DNA from 2 places in the Neobacillus sp. Soil_C_43 genome. Region 2 is predicted to be linked to the other one. Evidence: riboswitches for the same ligand, from Rfam matches in the RefSeq annotation. Region 2 holds a riboswitch; the other holds the start of a gene.
What was found. A riboswitch is a leader RNA that binds a small molecule or an ion and turns the genes downstream of it on or off. The one in region 2 is predicted to bind FMN.
Positions count from the first base shown of each region.

Region 1: linked by a shared signal. The riboswitch ahead of ribD (bifunctional diaminohydroxyphosphoribosylaminopyrimidine deaminase/5-amino-6-(5-phosphoribosylamino)uracil reductase RibD) and the one ahead of AC3A54_RS01840 (ECF transporter S component) in region 2 are both predicted to bind FMN.

Region 1 covers NZ_JBDGJV010000003.1:158,586-166,672, forward strand. Annotated here, with positions in the region: gene AC3A54_RS07090 (5' nucleotidase, NT5C type) at 1-93, opposite strand, end outside; gene ribH (6,7-dimethyl-8-ribityllumazine synthase) at 118-588, opposite strand; gene AC3A54_RS07100 (bifunctional 3,4-dihydroxy-2-butanone-4-phosphate synthase/GTP cyclohydrolase II) at 814-2,007, opposite strand; gene ribE (riboflavin synthase) at 2,062-2,721, opposite strand; gene ribD (bifunctional diaminohydroxyphosphoribosylaminopyrimidine deaminase/5-amino-6-(5-phosphoribosylamino)uracil reductase RibD) at 2,737-3,819, opposite strand; FMN riboswitch at 3,944-4,090, opposite strand; gene AC3A54_RS07115 (GyrI-like domain-containing protein) at 4,207-4,677, opposite strand; gene AC3A54_RS07120 (CBO0543 family protein) at 5,011-5,535, opposite strand; gene AC3A54_RS07125 (serine hydrolase) at 5,565-6,656, opposite strand; gene AC3A54_RS07130 (SDR family oxidoreductase) at 6,752-7,594, opposite strand; gene katA (catalase KatA) at 7,694-8,087, opposite strand, start outside.
Region 2 covers NZ_JBDGJV010000001.1:346,873-354,959, forward strand. Annotated here, with positions in the region: gene AC3A54_RS01825 (RecQ family ATP-dependent DNA helicase) at 1-1,380, opposite strand, end outside; gene AC3A54_RS01830 (YpbB family protein) at 1,371-2,417, opposite strand; gene AC3A54_RS01835 (ferredoxin) at 2,676-2,924, shown strand; gene AC3A54_RS01840 (ECF transporter S component) at 3,033-3,617, opposite strand; FMN riboswitch at 3,777-3,907, opposite strand; gene AC3A54_RS01845 (peptidoglycan DD-metalloendopeptidase family protein) at 4,032-4,799, opposite strand; gene AC3A54_RS01850 (hypothetical protein) at 4,968-6,161, opposite strand; gene sigX (RNA polymerase sigma factor SigX) at 6,136-6,687, opposite strand; gene AC3A54_RS01860 (ATP-binding protein) at 6,920-8,087, opposite strand, start outside.

The DNA.
Region 1 (8,087 bases), on a different contig from region 2:
CGGAACTGTCTTCTGCAATTTTTTATTATACAAATGAAAGGCATGCTCTCTTAGGTTTATTAATGTATCATCTACATCGAATCCAAATTTCATCTTATTTCTGCTTCCCGTCAAATCTTATTGCTCAATATTTCTACATAAATTAGCCATTTCGATGGCAGAGACAGCTGCATCCCAGCCCTTATTGCCTGCTTTTGTTCCCGCACGCTCGATAGCTTGTTCAATGGAGTCCGTTGTTAACACCCCAAAAATAACTGGAATTCCGCTAGTTAATGCAGTTGCTGAAACACCTTTAGCTGCTTCATTACATACATAATCAAAATGAGGCGTTGAGCCACGAATAACCGTACCAAGCGTGATTACGGCATCGTACTTCTTACTGTTTGCCATTTTTTGAGCGATTAACGGGATTTCAAATGCACCTGGCACCCAAGCGATATCAACGTTTGCTTCATCAACACCATGTCTTTTTAGCGCGTCCTGTGCTCCACCTAACAATTTACTTGTAATAAATTCATTAAAACGTCCAACCACGATTCCAACCTTTAGTCCTGATCCTACTAAATTTCCTTCAAATGTGTATCCCATGTGTATGCCTCCAAATAATTATATTTTTGTCTATATATTAAGGCTTTGTTAAAGTTGTCTGTTGATTTCCGTTCCAGGCGCGAGCGGTTCGCGGGCGTTCCAGGAGCCTCCTCGTCGTTCCTCCTGCAGGGTCTCCCGAGACCGCTACTCCTGCAGGAGTCTTCGCGCCTTCCACTCCAATCAACAGAGTATAGAAAGTAACAATGTTCTTTAACACAGCCTATATTAATAATGAAACATGTGTCCTAACTTATCGTGCTTTGTTCGTAAATAATTGGCGTTTTCTTTTCGCATTTCCATCTGAAGTGGCACCCGTTCAACTACTTCAAGATCATACCCCTTCAAACCTTTTATTTTTCGGGGATTGTTTGTTAACAGCATCATTTTCTTAATGCCTAAGTCCTTCAGGATTTGAGCACCGATACCGTATTCCCTTAAATCTGCTCCAAAGCCAAGCTTTTCATTCGCTTCAACGGTATCATAGCCTTCTTCTTGCAGCTTATATGCTCTCATCTTATTTAACAGACCAATTCCGCGTCCTTCCTGGCGCATGTACAAAAGCACGCCACTTCCCGCTTGATTGATTTGACTTAAGGCTGCATGAAGCTGTGGCCCACAATCACAGCGGTAGGAACCGAATACATCTCCTGTTAAACATTCTGAATGAACCCTGACAAGGACGGGTGTTTCAGGGTCGATTTCACCCTTCACTAATGCAACATGTTCTTTATCATCTACAAGATTGGAATACCCCACAGCTTTAAAGGTTCCAAATTCGGTAGGCAAATTGATTTCCACCTCACGTTTGACCAAGTTATCCTTTTTGTTTCGATATTCAATCAAGTCTTTGATGGTAATCATTTTTACGTTTAGCTCATCCGCTATTTTTCTAAGTTGAGGAACTCGAGCCATTGTCCCATCCTCATTCATGATTTCGCAAATGACCCCTGCAGGCTTGGAGCCGCACAATCTAGCTAAATCTACAGCTGCCTCGGTGTGTCCTGTACGTCTTAAAACTCCACCTTTTTTTGCGATTAACGGAAAGATATGACCGGGTCTTTTAAAATCACTTGCTTTTGCTTCAGGATCAAGCATGCTCAAGACTGTTGCTGACCGTTCATAGGCGGAAATACCTGTCGTTGAAAACTTATGATCAATACTGACTGTAAAGGCGGTTCCGTGTGGGTCCGTGTTTTTAGAAACCATTGGCATTAAATCTAATTTTTGCGCTAACTCTTCTTCTATTGGTACACATACCAGCCCTCTGCCGTGAGTGACCATAAAATTAATAACAGAGGGGGTAGTTTTTTCAGCCAGGGCAATAAAGTCCCCTTCATTTTCTCTATCCTCGTCATCACAAACAATGATAACCTTGCCTTCTTTCAGATCCGATAAAGCTTCCACGATCGTATTAAACATGCCAAACCACTCCTTTTTTTATCACTTAACCCATAGCGTTCCAAAGGAAATATTTTAATAAAATCCATTTTCTTCTAAAAAATTAGCAGTTATCCCTTTTCGGCTCTTTTGCTTTGAATCATCTGTTAGGTTTGTTATAAAATGACCTACATATTTACCGATCATATCGCACTCGAGGTTCACAATATCCCCAGAGCTCTTTAATCCTAGTACTGTTTCAGCTAATGTATGAGGGATTAACGATAAAGTAAAGCTGTCCTCCGTTACAGCAAAGACTGTTAAGCTTGTCCCATCTACTGCAACCGATCCCTTTAATATGACATATCGCAGTAAATCCGGATTTGCTTCAATTTCATAATAAACCGCATTCTCAAGCGCCTGTTTCCTTTTAATGACCCCAGTTCCATCAATATGGCCAGACACAAAGTGACCTCCAAATCTTCCCCCTGCAGCCATCGCTCTCTCTAAATTAACTTTTGAACCACGCTTTATTGTATGTAAGCTCGTCGCTTTCACCGTTTCAGGCATGACATCAACGGTAAAATGCTTTCCTGAAAAAGAAGTGACGGTCAGACATACTCCGTTGACAGCAATACTGTCACCAAGGTGCACATCTTCAAGTATTCTTTTCGCTTCAATCGACAAAACAAATGATTCACCCGTTCTTTGAATATTGGCAATGCTTCCTATTTCTTCAATGATTCCAGTAAACATACTAGTTTCTTCTCCTTACATAGGTTCTGCAATGATTCTTATATCATTACCAATCCTATCCACTTGTTTAATGTTCAATGAAACGGCTTCAGCTATTTTTTCGATCCCATGTCCACCAAATAAAGTTGGCGCCGATTTTCCGCCAATTAATTTTGGTGCAATATAGGTAATGATCTGTTGAAAAGATCGTTCCTCTAAAAAGCTGCCATGCACTTCTGCGCCACCTTCAACAAAAAGTGAAGTTATTCCTCTTTTTCCGAGAATAACAAGTAAATCCTTTATACGTATGTGGTTCGTTTCCATTTGGATTATTTCAACGCCCCATTCCATAAAAAGATGGATTCGCTCACGGGCTACATCATTCCCTGTCACAATCCAAGTCGGTGCTTGATGATCAGTAACAATCTTGGAATTTATTGGCGTTCTTAGGTGCGTATCGAGAATAATTCGAATGGGATTTTTCCCACCATAAGACATTCTTGTTGTTAAAGATGGATTGTCCTTTATTACGGTATTAACACCAACTAATATCCCGTCATGCTGATGGCGAAACTGATGAACATCGGCTCTTGCTTGCTCACCCGTAATCCACATACTCTCACCAGTTACTGTTGCCGTTTTCCCATCTAAACTTGCTGCCGATTTTAATGTGACATACGGCAGGCCTGTTTGAATGTTATAAAAAAAGACTTTATTTAGCTCACGAGCTTCCTCTTGGATTAAGCCAACCTCCACTTCAATTCCTGCCTTTTTGATTCGCTCTATTCCTGTCCCTGCTACTTGTGGATTTGGGTCAGTTGTTGCAACAAACACCTTCCTTACCCCAGTCCTAATCACCAGGTCACTGCAAGGTGGTGTTTTTCCATGATGACTACACGGCTCAAGTGTTACATACAAAGTAGCATCTTTCGCTTTTTCACCCGCCATTTGAATGGCATGTACTTCTGCATGTGGTTCACCTGCTTTTAGATGGGCACCCATTCCGATAATTTGCCCATTCTTCACCAGAACAGCACCTACCACAGGATTTGGAGTAGTTTGACCTAACGTTCCTTTGGCAAGATCTAAAGCTAGATTCATGTAAAATTTATCGTTCATTTTTTCTTCTCCTTTGAAAAGGATTAAAAAAGACCCTGAAGAAAATCATTCTTCAGGGTCGTTAAAAGACATTGGGAAATAAAAGCTTAAAAATAGGTATACTACACCCTACCCATAAACCTCGTTTTTCCTTCTCCCATCCAGACTTTAACTGTCGGCCCTGGAGTTTCACCAGATCCACCGTCTATCCAAGGGGATAAACGGGTCACGGACTAAGAAGCATGGCTTCATCACCGCCGGTTAGGAATTTCACCTGACCCCGAAGGAATTATTTAGATATATTAAATGTTATTATACTTAATTCAAACAGTAAAGGAAAATGTCCCAGACCTAAAAAGTAAAATCTAAGTGTCAAATGAAAAAACGGCCCTAAAACAAGGCCGGCTGTTATTCCTTATAAGTCTTTACAGGTAAATAAATTTCAAAATGAAGATCTCCTACTGCATTTTGATGTTTATGCTCTTCTTTATAAACTTCCAAACTTAACGCATGGTGATCCTGCTCGTATCCATATTCTTTCATCCAATTGAACAGTCGAATGTATGTATTTTCTACTTCCTCTGGTGTTCCTTTATGGGTAGTGTATACATAATTTTTACTTGGAATCGTAAATCCAACCATTCCTTCTGGGATCGCGTCAAGTTTATCTACAGGGGTCGTAACGTAATAGGTGAACTCTGTTTCCCTGCTATGAAAAGGTGCAATAAGAAAGGGTTCTTTTGTCTGATAGGGTACTTCTTGCAAACGTGCTTCCATTTTGTTAAAGAGACTCGGGATGGTGCTTACTTCTGCGTAAGTACCTGTCCACGAAATTCCCACAACCTTAATTTCATCTTTTTCAATTACTTGGATTCCCAAGCTAATCCCCCCTTTGTTCCATCATATTTCTATTATTCTAATAATATCCCTTAAAGTCCTGCAAAAATATTTCGACTTCCTGTGTTATTTCTTATTTTAGAAGCTCTGTTAAAGAATAATGTTGATTTTTATACCATGTTGATTGGAGCGGAAGGTGCGAAGACTCCTGTGGGAGTACGGTTCAGGGGAGACCCCGCAGGCGCAAGCGCCGAGGAGGCTCGCCGAAACGCCCACGGAAAGCGAAGCACCTGGAGCGGAAATCAACAGACAAGTATAACAGAGCCATTTTAGAAAAAAAAACAACCTTATAAAAGGATGTTTTGAGAAAACCATTTATTTTAAAATACTTGATGAAATATCAAAAACATTCCATAAGAAAGTGGCATAGAGGGCAGACAGAATCCAAGCTAAAAGTGGTTTATAATAATGTATCGCTAAAACCGAAAACATAACCAAACTAAAAATGGTCGACCAACCTAAATTCCATCCATTCTTATGAACCAATGCCCCTAATTTTAAATCAACATATTCATTTAGCGTATATATAAAAGTCCAAAAAAGGATATTCACTAGTTTCTTTTTGAAAGACTTCGGCATATTGCCGAGAAATATACTTATAGTGACGGGATACTTAATTAACATCACCAAAAAGGCTATATGAGTGTGCTTAGCCCAACCTTTATCACTTCCTACAGGTACATATTCCCACATACTATGCTTATAGAACAAATATTGATAGACCAAATCACCTACCATTAAAAAGAGAAAGGTGGGATAATAAGCTTTCCAGTTTTTCCAATCTCCCCATTTAATTGCTGAAAAAATATATATGGCCCCGTATATTACATTCAGATTCACTAGGATGCTCCTTCGCGCTCTTATTACACCTAGCGTTTCCAATTAATTGTAAAATTATCAGTTGCAAATGGTGTGCGAAGAATCTTTGTTTCAATTTGAATAGCAACGATTTGCTGGTAGGGTGAGAACCTTCCAAAATACCCATTGTCATTAAAAGGGTTAGACAAATTCCCAAACTGTTTTCTTTCTAAAAAGTCATAATAAAAGGATCCTTTTTCAATAGACATTGGTATGCTGTCAATTTTAGCTCCTGTCGTTATCGCCAGCTTTTCACTTCTCTCATTTGCAATCAACTGATGATGATTGTTAACGATTGAGGCGATTTCTGCGATCACCTCTTGTGATTTTTCATAGGCAATCCCTCTTGTCGTGATAGCTAAGGTAAACGGTTCATCAGCAAAAACAATAGCAGCATCGTTGTAAATTAAATTCATTGGAATCATTCCAACTTTATGAGCAACTGGCACATCCTTAATTCCCTGTGGAATCGTTGTATTATAAACCGTATGTTCTAGGTACTGGACAAGATTTTTTCCATTGGCGCTTTGATTTGCGTAACGATAAAGTTCTCCTGTATATAGAGTTAAATCGTCAGCTGAGGTCGTATTCCTTCCACCTGGATAGGCATACTCAGCTCCGAGGCTTTTTAAAAATGAAACAAACTGATTGGGTCCCACCCGCTCTTTTAACATAATGAATGCAATATTATCACTATAAATCAACGCTTTTTCGACAAGTTCATCAATGGTATAGACCGAACCTACCTTGTCATTTTGGATGACACCACTGCCGCCATAATAATGCCGGCTTTGATATGTTAATGTTTCGTTTAAGTCAATTTTCCCCTCATCTGCAAGCTTCATCACGTATAAAGCTAACGGAAGCTTGATGGTACTTGCAGCTGGCACTTCAGTATTGCTATTTAATGAATAACCTTCATTTGTAACTAGATTTTGATAACGAAGGGTCACTTTTCCTTGGTATGGCTTTATGTATTGGCCTAGATCTGCCTGAAGGGTATTAAATTCTTGGTTTTTATCAGCTTTTACTATTTGAACCAAGACCCCCTGTGAAATCAATAAGAAATAGCGCACAAAAATGATTATTCTGTTTATTAACACTATCTTCCCTCCTAGTAACTAAGTACTAGTTTAATAGGAAAAAGAAGAAGATTTTGTAGAAATTTGTAGATTATTTGAGTTTTTTGTATTATCTTTTATCGATGCAGTTTTTTAATAAAAATCTTCTCCCAAAGTTTCCATGGGATGAGATTCCTTAATAGGAGAGTTGTCCTCACTCCTTTTCCAATTGGATGCCTTAAACTAGACCCTTCTTCTGAAGCAATACTGGCTATTTTCTCTGCTACATCCTTAGGGTTACCAAACTGTCCTTCCCCTGAAGAAATGTATTCCTCGATACTCTTCATATATTTATAATAGGGTGAATCTGTTTGTAGTGATAGTGTGGTAACTTGTTTACCTGACGACCAGATATTGGTCTTATAGGACCCTGGTTCAATTAAAGTGACAGCGATCCCAAACGGTGATAACTCTAATCGTAAGCTTTCGCTCCAACCTTCCAAAGCATGTTTGGAAGCAACATAAGGTGATAGACCTGGAAAGGCGATTTTCCCGCTTATGCTACTTACATTAATAATTTTCCCTTTCCCCTGACTCCTCATAAAAGGAAGAACAGTCTTGGTTACTGCTATGACGCCAAAGAAATTAGTATCGAATTGTTTTCGGTATTCCTGCATTGTAATTTCCTCAACAAACCCGGCCGCAGCATAGCCAGCATTGTTCACTAGAACATCTACCCGGCCTATGCTTTTAATCCGAGCAGCTAATTGTTCAATCGAAGCCTCAGAGGTAACATCAAGTTCACATACAATCAAATTCGATTGTATTGTAAGTCTATTTGCTTCCTTTAGGAGCTCCCCGCTTCTTTCTTTATTTCTCATAGTTGCGATTACTTGAAAACCGGCTTTTGCCAGCTCTATTGTTGTTAATAGTCCAAAACCACTTGAAGCCCCAGTGACAATTGCAATTGGTTGATTCATATACCAATTCCTCCATAATTTTACTATCTACATAATACCATGAAAAAAGGCCGTTCAGCTTTTATGAACGGCCCTTACTTGTTTGATAATCTTGCTGTTTTACTTCACTTCTTGTGGAATGGCTAAATTCAAGCCTTTAGCTATTCTCTCACCATACTCTGCATCTGCCTTATAAAAATGCTGAATTTGACGGAGTTTAATATCGTCTCTTTCAACTGGCTTCATTGCGCCAACAATGGTTTCAACAAGTCGTGCTCTTTCCTCTTCGGACATTAAACGGTAAAGGTCACCAGCCTGCGTATAGTGATCATTTTGGTCATAAGCTACCTGCTCGGCTACACCTGAAACCTGGAATGCAGTCTGTTTATGTTCTGGTGCTTCTTTTGGTCCACCATAGCTGTTTGGCTCATAGTAAACAGAGCCGCCTCCATTATTGTCAGAACGCATTGCACCATCACGTTGGTAGTTATTTACCTCTGCCTTAGGACGGTTA
Region 2 (8,087 bases):
GCATAATGAAACCTTGGAGGTGAGTGTATCTTCAAAATATTTCAGGATCAATTCACGCCGGCACGTCGTTGATTCAATCCATTTTCTCATTTGAAATATATTACTTTTTTTGATCCTTATTCTTTCTTTAACAAACTCTGAAATTGTATCTTGTAAAGTGTTTATACTTATACCCGGTTTATATCTATGGTGTATTAACTCCTCCATTATTCTCCACTGTATTTCAGTAAATCCTCCGAAATCTCTTAAGTCACTATGGAGATTAATTCCACCATTGTCCAACTGTTGGGTTTGCCTAATTTGCTGGAACAACCAATCTATTTGCTGTACTGATGGAAGCTCTCCCTCTGCAAGCTGAATTGGTAGTTGTTCATCACCTGGAGAATATAGGAGAATCGCAATACTAGGACTGCCATCTCGCCCTGCACGTCCAATCTCCTGAAGATAAGACTCCATTTGCATTGGCATGTGATAATGAATAATAAAACGAATATTTTCCTTATTCACTCCCATTCCAAAGGCACTTGTTGCACAAATTACATCTAGTTGATCATTAATAAATTGTTGTTGGATCAGAATCCTTGTGTTTTGCTCCAGTCCCCCATGATAGGCCATAGCCTGACAGATTCCTTTTTCAACTAATAAAGAAGCCACTTGTTCGGCAATTTTTTTACTTGAAAAATAAATGATTCCAGGTTTCTGCAGTTTAGAGACAAGTTCAACTATACGATTCTGCTTTTCATCGAAATTAGCCAATTCTTCAACATAAAAAGAAATATTCGGACGATCAATCGTTGATTCAATTTTATTAACCACTTCCAACCCAAGTGATGCAATAATATCTTCCCTTACCTTCATAGTAGCAGTAGCCGTTAGTGCTAATGTTAAGGGATTTCCCAGTTTTTGACGAATATCCCCTAGTTTTGAATAATCTGGTCGAAAATCAAAGCCCCATTGTGAAATACAATGAGCCTCATCCACTACGAACAATGAAACGGAAAGCTTTTGAAGCCTTCTAATAATAAATGGAATCGCCAGCATTTCAGGAGAAATAAATATATATTTATAATTGTTCAACCGATTCAGCACTTTGTTCCTTTCTTCTACAGGAAGAAAGGAATTCAATGCAACGACCCTTTTTTCTCCAAACCGATTCATTTGCTCTACTTGATCCTGCATAAGGGATAAAAGTGGAGAAACAATTAAAATCTGACCTTTTAGGATATAACCAGGTAGCTGGTAACATAATGATTTCCCGGTACCAGTAGGGAGCATGGCCAATGTGTGTTTCCCTTCAAGTAAGGAGGTAATGACTTCCTTTTGTCCTGTTTTAAATGAATGATACCCAAAATATTTCTCTAAAAGTATCTCTAGTTCCATGATCTATCACCATATTTCGCTAAGACTAACCTTATTTGAAAATATGTTGCTGTATTCAATTTGTCCCTAATCACCTTTAGTTGTCTTGTTCCCGATTTTCGAGAAATGGATAAAATTTCCTCTTGTAGATTTTTGCTCACATATGAATCAATAGAAAAATCATTTACATGTAATGCAAATTCAACAAGATGATCCTCAATAGTACTCATTTTCAACTGTCTAAGATTGGCAATGTGGTCGAGCGGATATCCCTGATTTAATAAATCCCATGTTTTCCTAGATGATAGAGTTAATTCATTTGTTTGTTTAAGGCCGCGAATAAGTAAAGGTAAAATGCTAAATTGACCTTCTTCCTGTCCAATCTTTTGTATTAAATAATGAAGGATTTGAATAAAAGCAAGGTGGTAATCGTGCACATCCATCTCTACCTTTCTAGCTGTCTGTTGTGGCGTTAAACCAATCTGTTTAAAACCAGTCAGCCGAAAAACAAAAATGGAGGGGTCTACACCTTTATAATGATCAAAACAACTGACCAATTCAGCAAAAACCAATTCACCTACTTCTTTCTTTGGAATTTTTATCTCTTTTAATACGCTTTTCAACCATTGGTGGTGTTCTTTATTTTTTTGTATGGGAATATATCTTTTCTCCCCGTATACGAGATTCGAAGTAACCTGAATGAATAACGATAGTCTTTCCCAAAATAAATTTGTAATTGAATGATAATTCCACCCATCCAAATAAGACGTTGGTGGATTTTTTTCAAGGAGTGTCTTCCCATGAGTGGTAAGATGGTATCGCTGATCACCATGAGAGGAAATTTGATTTTGGTTTATCATGGATTGGATAATCTCTTCAAAAGTGTCTCTCTTTAGGGGTTCATAAATACCAAAAAAATGTTTCAAAGAAAACAGATGGGCATCCTGAATCGTTTGAGATGACTTTTTTCCATTAAGTAAATGAAAGATGGAATAAACTGTTCGCTCGCAATTTAGTTGTTTTAAGCAATAAAGAATAATGGATTCTATCTGCTTCATTCCACCTCACCACTTTTTCCTGTTTATATTCGACAAAATATCCAATTTTTCTATTATTATTTTAACATGAAATGGAGGTACTTGTTGCTGAAAATTGTGTAACTTTAAGAAAATCAATTTACCGATAGAAGGCTATAATAACATTTTTCTATTGAAAAGTTGCCCATACAGTTTTACAATAGAAATGAGTTATGCGTTTCCATTTTGCAATGGAAATTAGCAAGAATATTTTTGTTAATTTACTGGGAGGTTTTTTTCATGGCAAAGTACACAATTGTTGACAAGGAAACATGTATCGCTTGTGGTGCATGTGGCGCAGCTGCACCCGATATCTATGATTACGATGATGAAGGTATTGCATTTGTAACACTTGATGATAACGAAGGTATCGTTGAGATTCCAGATGTATTAATCGATGATATGATGGACGCATTTGAAGGTTGCCCAACTGATTCAATTAAAGTTGCAGACGAACCATTTGATGGTAATGCAACTAAATTTGAATAATATTTTGCTAATAATATATTCTTAAGCTACTACCCCTCCTAAAATAGGAGGGGTTTTCCATTACTAAAAATAAAAAAACAAAGGTTCACTAATGAACCTTTGTTTTTTTTACGCACCTTTAATGATTGAAAATTTATTAATCCATGACTGCATCCGAACAAATAACAACATGAAGATGAATGACATCATGACACCCTTCAATATATTAAAAGGCAGTATAGCTGGAACGACTAGATTTCGCATATCTGGAAATCCCATTAATACCGTATAGGCCGGTAAAATGATAATGTAATTTAGGATGCTCATAACCACAGCCATTGTTACAGTTCCTACAACCAAGGCTAGTGTCATCCCTTTTTTTGATTTTAATTTGTTGTATACATAATATGTCGGAAGAACAAACACAATACCAGCTAGGAAATTAGCAATATGACCTACAGGAATTCCCGTTTGGCTTCCAGTCGCAAGATAATTAAGCACATTTTTGAAAAACTCAACCAATATACCCGCAATCGGGCCAAAAATTAATGCAGCAATTAAAGCAGGAATATCACTAAAATCAACAAATAAAAAGTTCGGAAACAACGGCAGCGGAAAGTTTAGTAGCATTAACAAATATGCAATACTACTAAGCATGCCAATTGAAACATAAGCCTTAACATTCATTTTCTTCGTTTTCTTCATTTTTTCCATCTTCCTCTCTCCTTTTTGATCCATCACGTTAGGAAGAGAGGTTCAGCAAAAAGACGATCTCAAGAATAAAAATACCCTCAAGCAATTAACTTGAGGGAGTTTACAAAGGTACGCTTAATAAACGTCCATTGAGATATCATTTTTGAACGTCTGCAGAACCTCCATCTTCTCCCATCCAGACTATACTGTCGGCTTTGGAATCACACCAAATCCTGCCTATACAGGCTCGCGGGCTTAGAGCAATGCTCAATACCGCCGATCGGGAATTTCACCCTGCCCCGAAGATAGATCGATATTAAATTACAAGTTTAATTATAATGGAGGACAAAGATTTTGTTAAGTAAAAGGTTTGCTATTTTTCTTTTTTGTAACATATATTGAAAAAACCTGCAGAATTACAGTCTGCAGGTCTAGCTATTTTTGGATAATTAATATTTGTTTTGGCCTAATCAAATCAGAGGTCAGCTGGTTTAATTCTTTAATTTTATTTATAGTTGTATTTCTTTTCTTTGAAATAGAGTACAAGGTATCACCTTGTTTGACGATATAAGTGTCCTTTATTGACGATTCAGTTGTTTGAAGTTTGCTATTATCGTCACTCGTGTGGAAATGTGAACTAGCCTCTAGTATATGATCACCTATACTAGCCACTCCCCCTTGAACTGTTTCACCCACATCTGCTTTCCCGAGTAGAACTTCCGGATCCAACGCAAATTTCTTATCGTATCTCCACTCTAATTGATGAGTTTCAAAGTGAAGGTGTGTTCCTGTAGCTTGTCCTGTTTTTCCCATCTTGCCAATCATAACACCTTGTTTAACGCTTTGTCCCACCATAACACTTCTCTTGTTTAAATGAGCATACACTGTTACAAAATTACTTGGGTGTTTTATAAATACCACATTACCATATGTAGTAGAAAAATAGGATTTTAAAACCACACCATCTTCAACAGCAAGAATAGGGGTATCTAAGTTTCCGGCAATATCAATACCTTTATGTTTTCCATTTCTTGTTCCATAGGTATCAGATATAATCCCATCTGACGGCCAAATCCAGCGCTCTTTTATTTCAGCCGTCTCAGGTGTACTTGCTGCCTCTGTATGTCGTCCACCTAAAAATAATAAACTGACACAAAGCGCCATAATTATGGCAATAAGAAACCTCTTTATGTAGTCACGCATTCCTTTCTTTTCCTCCTTAAACTTGTCCTCTCCTCCACACTATGTTAAAACCCTTCTATTTAGAACATATTGGTTTTTGAAGAGGGAATTGCACATACTTGTTATAATTTGGAGACCATTGTTATTTTATACAAAAAAAATCAACCTAAAACGGTTGACCTTTTTCATTTATTGGATTGAACGCAAATTCGGAGCTACTGGTACTTGGTTTTCCTTTGTTAGATCAAATGGACCCAATTGCAAAATCGGAGAATCCTTAACTACTACTTTTTCTAAACCAAAATCTTTAGCAGTTAGTAATAAGGCTTCAAATGCAGATACTGTCATTTGGTTATTCTGTAAAGTCGTATTCCCCTTAAATGATAGAACTAAAGTCTTATCTGTAATTGAAACGCCACTAATCGGCAACAATGGTGAAAGAGAACCCGTTAGACCTAATTCTGTTTGATCCGTTTTCATTGCATCTAAAGCTTTGTTAATATCAGTATACATAGTTGTTGACGGTGTTAGGAATGGAACATCACTTCCTGTAGGATAATAAAAGAAATAACCATGATTCTTTACTGCATTAATATCTATTTCCTGTTTATTACCGAAATTACCCAATTCAATTCCCGGTTCACCATTCGTTGAAAATTTTACTTTTTTTATATCACTGTTCGAAGATATATCCTTATTTATCACATTAATAAAGTTAGTTTCATTAGTTGAACCTTGTCCGTACTGATGATTTAGAGGAGCATCGACTTGAATGGTAGTGTGATCTGAATTTACACTCATCGTAACATTTAGTGGATAAAAATCGGTAAGTCCCCATTCTTCCTCTTTTAAGTTTGCCATATTTTCATTATATAGTGTCAGCCATGATTCATTATCAGATGTTGCTACAACCGTTGAAACGGGTATTAGTATCTGTCCTTGTGGGTCTGGAATCCAGTACGTTAACACCTTTCCATTACCAACATCGTCTGCATAGATGGCTGTTTTTACAGTACTCGCTGTCATAACCTCATTTTTAGGAGTTCCTGACTGTGCCTTTTCTTTTGAAGAAGGTTCACCTTTATCCATGGCAAAAGTCGAGTTTTTCTTTTGATCCGCATCTTTTATTTCTGTGTTGAACGAGGTAATTTCTGCTTGTTTATCAGAAGAAGAATGGGCTCCATCCATTAGTTTAGGGACCAAAATGAAAAATAGAAGCAATGCAGCTGCAGTAGCCAAACTAGGTAACAGCCATGATTTGGTTTTTCGCCTTTTTAGAGAAAGATTTTGGTAAATGTCACGAGGATTGCGATGATCCTTTATTTTCGGCATTTGCATTAGTAATTCTTCGAGCTCTCTATCGCTCCACTCCGACTTTTTCACTAATTAATCCCTCCTTTTCATAAAACATTTCCATATGCCTCTTTAAAACCTTTAAGGAGCGGTGTTGTGTGGTTTTAACCTTACTTTCCGTCCATCCTAATGCTTGGGCGGTTTCTGAAATGGATAAATCCTGTAGGTACCGCAAAATAATAACTGCCCTTTGGTCGATCGTGCAATGTTCAAGACATTTGTATACCCATTTAATTTCTTCTCGTTGAACCGTAATTTCTTCTGGTATTGGAAATTCGTCTTTAACTTGATTGGTTGACCAATCAAATTTTTCGAGTAATCTTTCCTTCCAGCCCTTTTGCTTACGAAAAAAGTCGATGGCAACATTTCTCGCAATCGAGTATAGCCAGGTCTTTTCGCTACTTTTCCCTTCAAAACGATTGTAGGACTTAAATACCCTTATATAGACCTCTTGGACAAGATCTTCAGCATGCTCTTTATTTCTAACCATATAAAATAGAAATTGAAAAACGTCATGATGATATTTTTGATAAAGTTCATCGAAAACGGAGTCCATCAATTCCCCTCCCCGTTCAATAATATTAGTCGATAGATATGTATAAAAGGTTACACCTTATAAATATAGTCTTTTTTGGGGTAAAAAGGAAGGAGTTTGCTGGAAGTAAATTTAATGGATTAAAAATTAAAAGATGCCCATCAATTAGATGAGCATCTTCGTTTCTATTTAATTACTCTCGCCTTAATTGTTTCCCGTGAATCAAGATGAATCGGCAAGATAGTTGGAAATATTACTTTTTTCGAGGGAGAAGGAAGGAAAATGTCGTTCCTAGTCCCATCTTACTTTGAACAGAAATATGACCGCGATGGGCATCGATAATATTTTTAGCAATTGCTAAGCCAAGCCCAGTGCCCGCTCTTCCTCTTGTCCTCGCTTTATCGGCTTTATAAAAGCGTTCAAAAACAAACGGTAAATCTTCTTCAGGAATTCCAGAGCCTGAGTCTTTGACTTCTATTTTTATTGCCTGTTCTTCTTTTGAGACAGTTAACTTAACTAGTCCGCCTTTTGGAGTATGTCTGATCGCGTTATCAATTAAATTGGTTAAGACTTGTTCAATTCTATCAGGATCAAAGGAAATGGTTGATATTCCACTACCTATTTCTACAGTCAATTGAATTTCGTTATCCTTCGCCAATCCCTGAAATTTGTGAATAATACGATTAATAAATGAAGAAAGATCTACTTCTTCAATGGTTAACTGGAGGTGCCCCGCTTCCATTCGTGCAAGGTCAAGTAATTCATTAACAAGGCGTCCCATTCTTAATGATTCATCATAAATGACCTTGGCCATTTCCTTTTTCTCTTCCTGGGATTCAGCAATGTCATCGACAATAGCTTCGCTGTAACCTTGTAACATGGAAATAGGTGTCCTAAGTTCATGTGAAACATTAGCGATGAAATCTTTTCTCATCTTATCTAACTGTCTCTCTTCAGTCATATCCCTTAATACCGCAACTGCTCCGCGAATAAATTGATTACTGTAAAGTGGGCTCACTAATATAACCCAGTGACGACCTTGAAGTGAGATTTCACCCACCTGTTCCTTTTCAGTATCTACCGCTTTTTGAAAGAGATTCATTACCTGTGATGGAATGGCCTCTACATCTGAAGTATTTCCTCCTTTTTCATAATACCAATATTGGAGGAACCGATCTGCAGGAGGATTGGTAATTAAGATGGTACCATCACGGTTAAAGGTAATAACCCCATCAGCCATACTGCTTAATATACTGGCGAGCTGCTCTTTTTCCTGACTAAGAGCATTCATATTAAACTTTAATTGCCGTCCCATTTGGTTAAAAGCAGTGGCCAGTTCTCCGATTTCATCATGAGTAAGAATGGGAACCTTTGTATCAAATTTTCCTCTCGCCACTTCAAAAGCAGCTTCTCTCATTTTT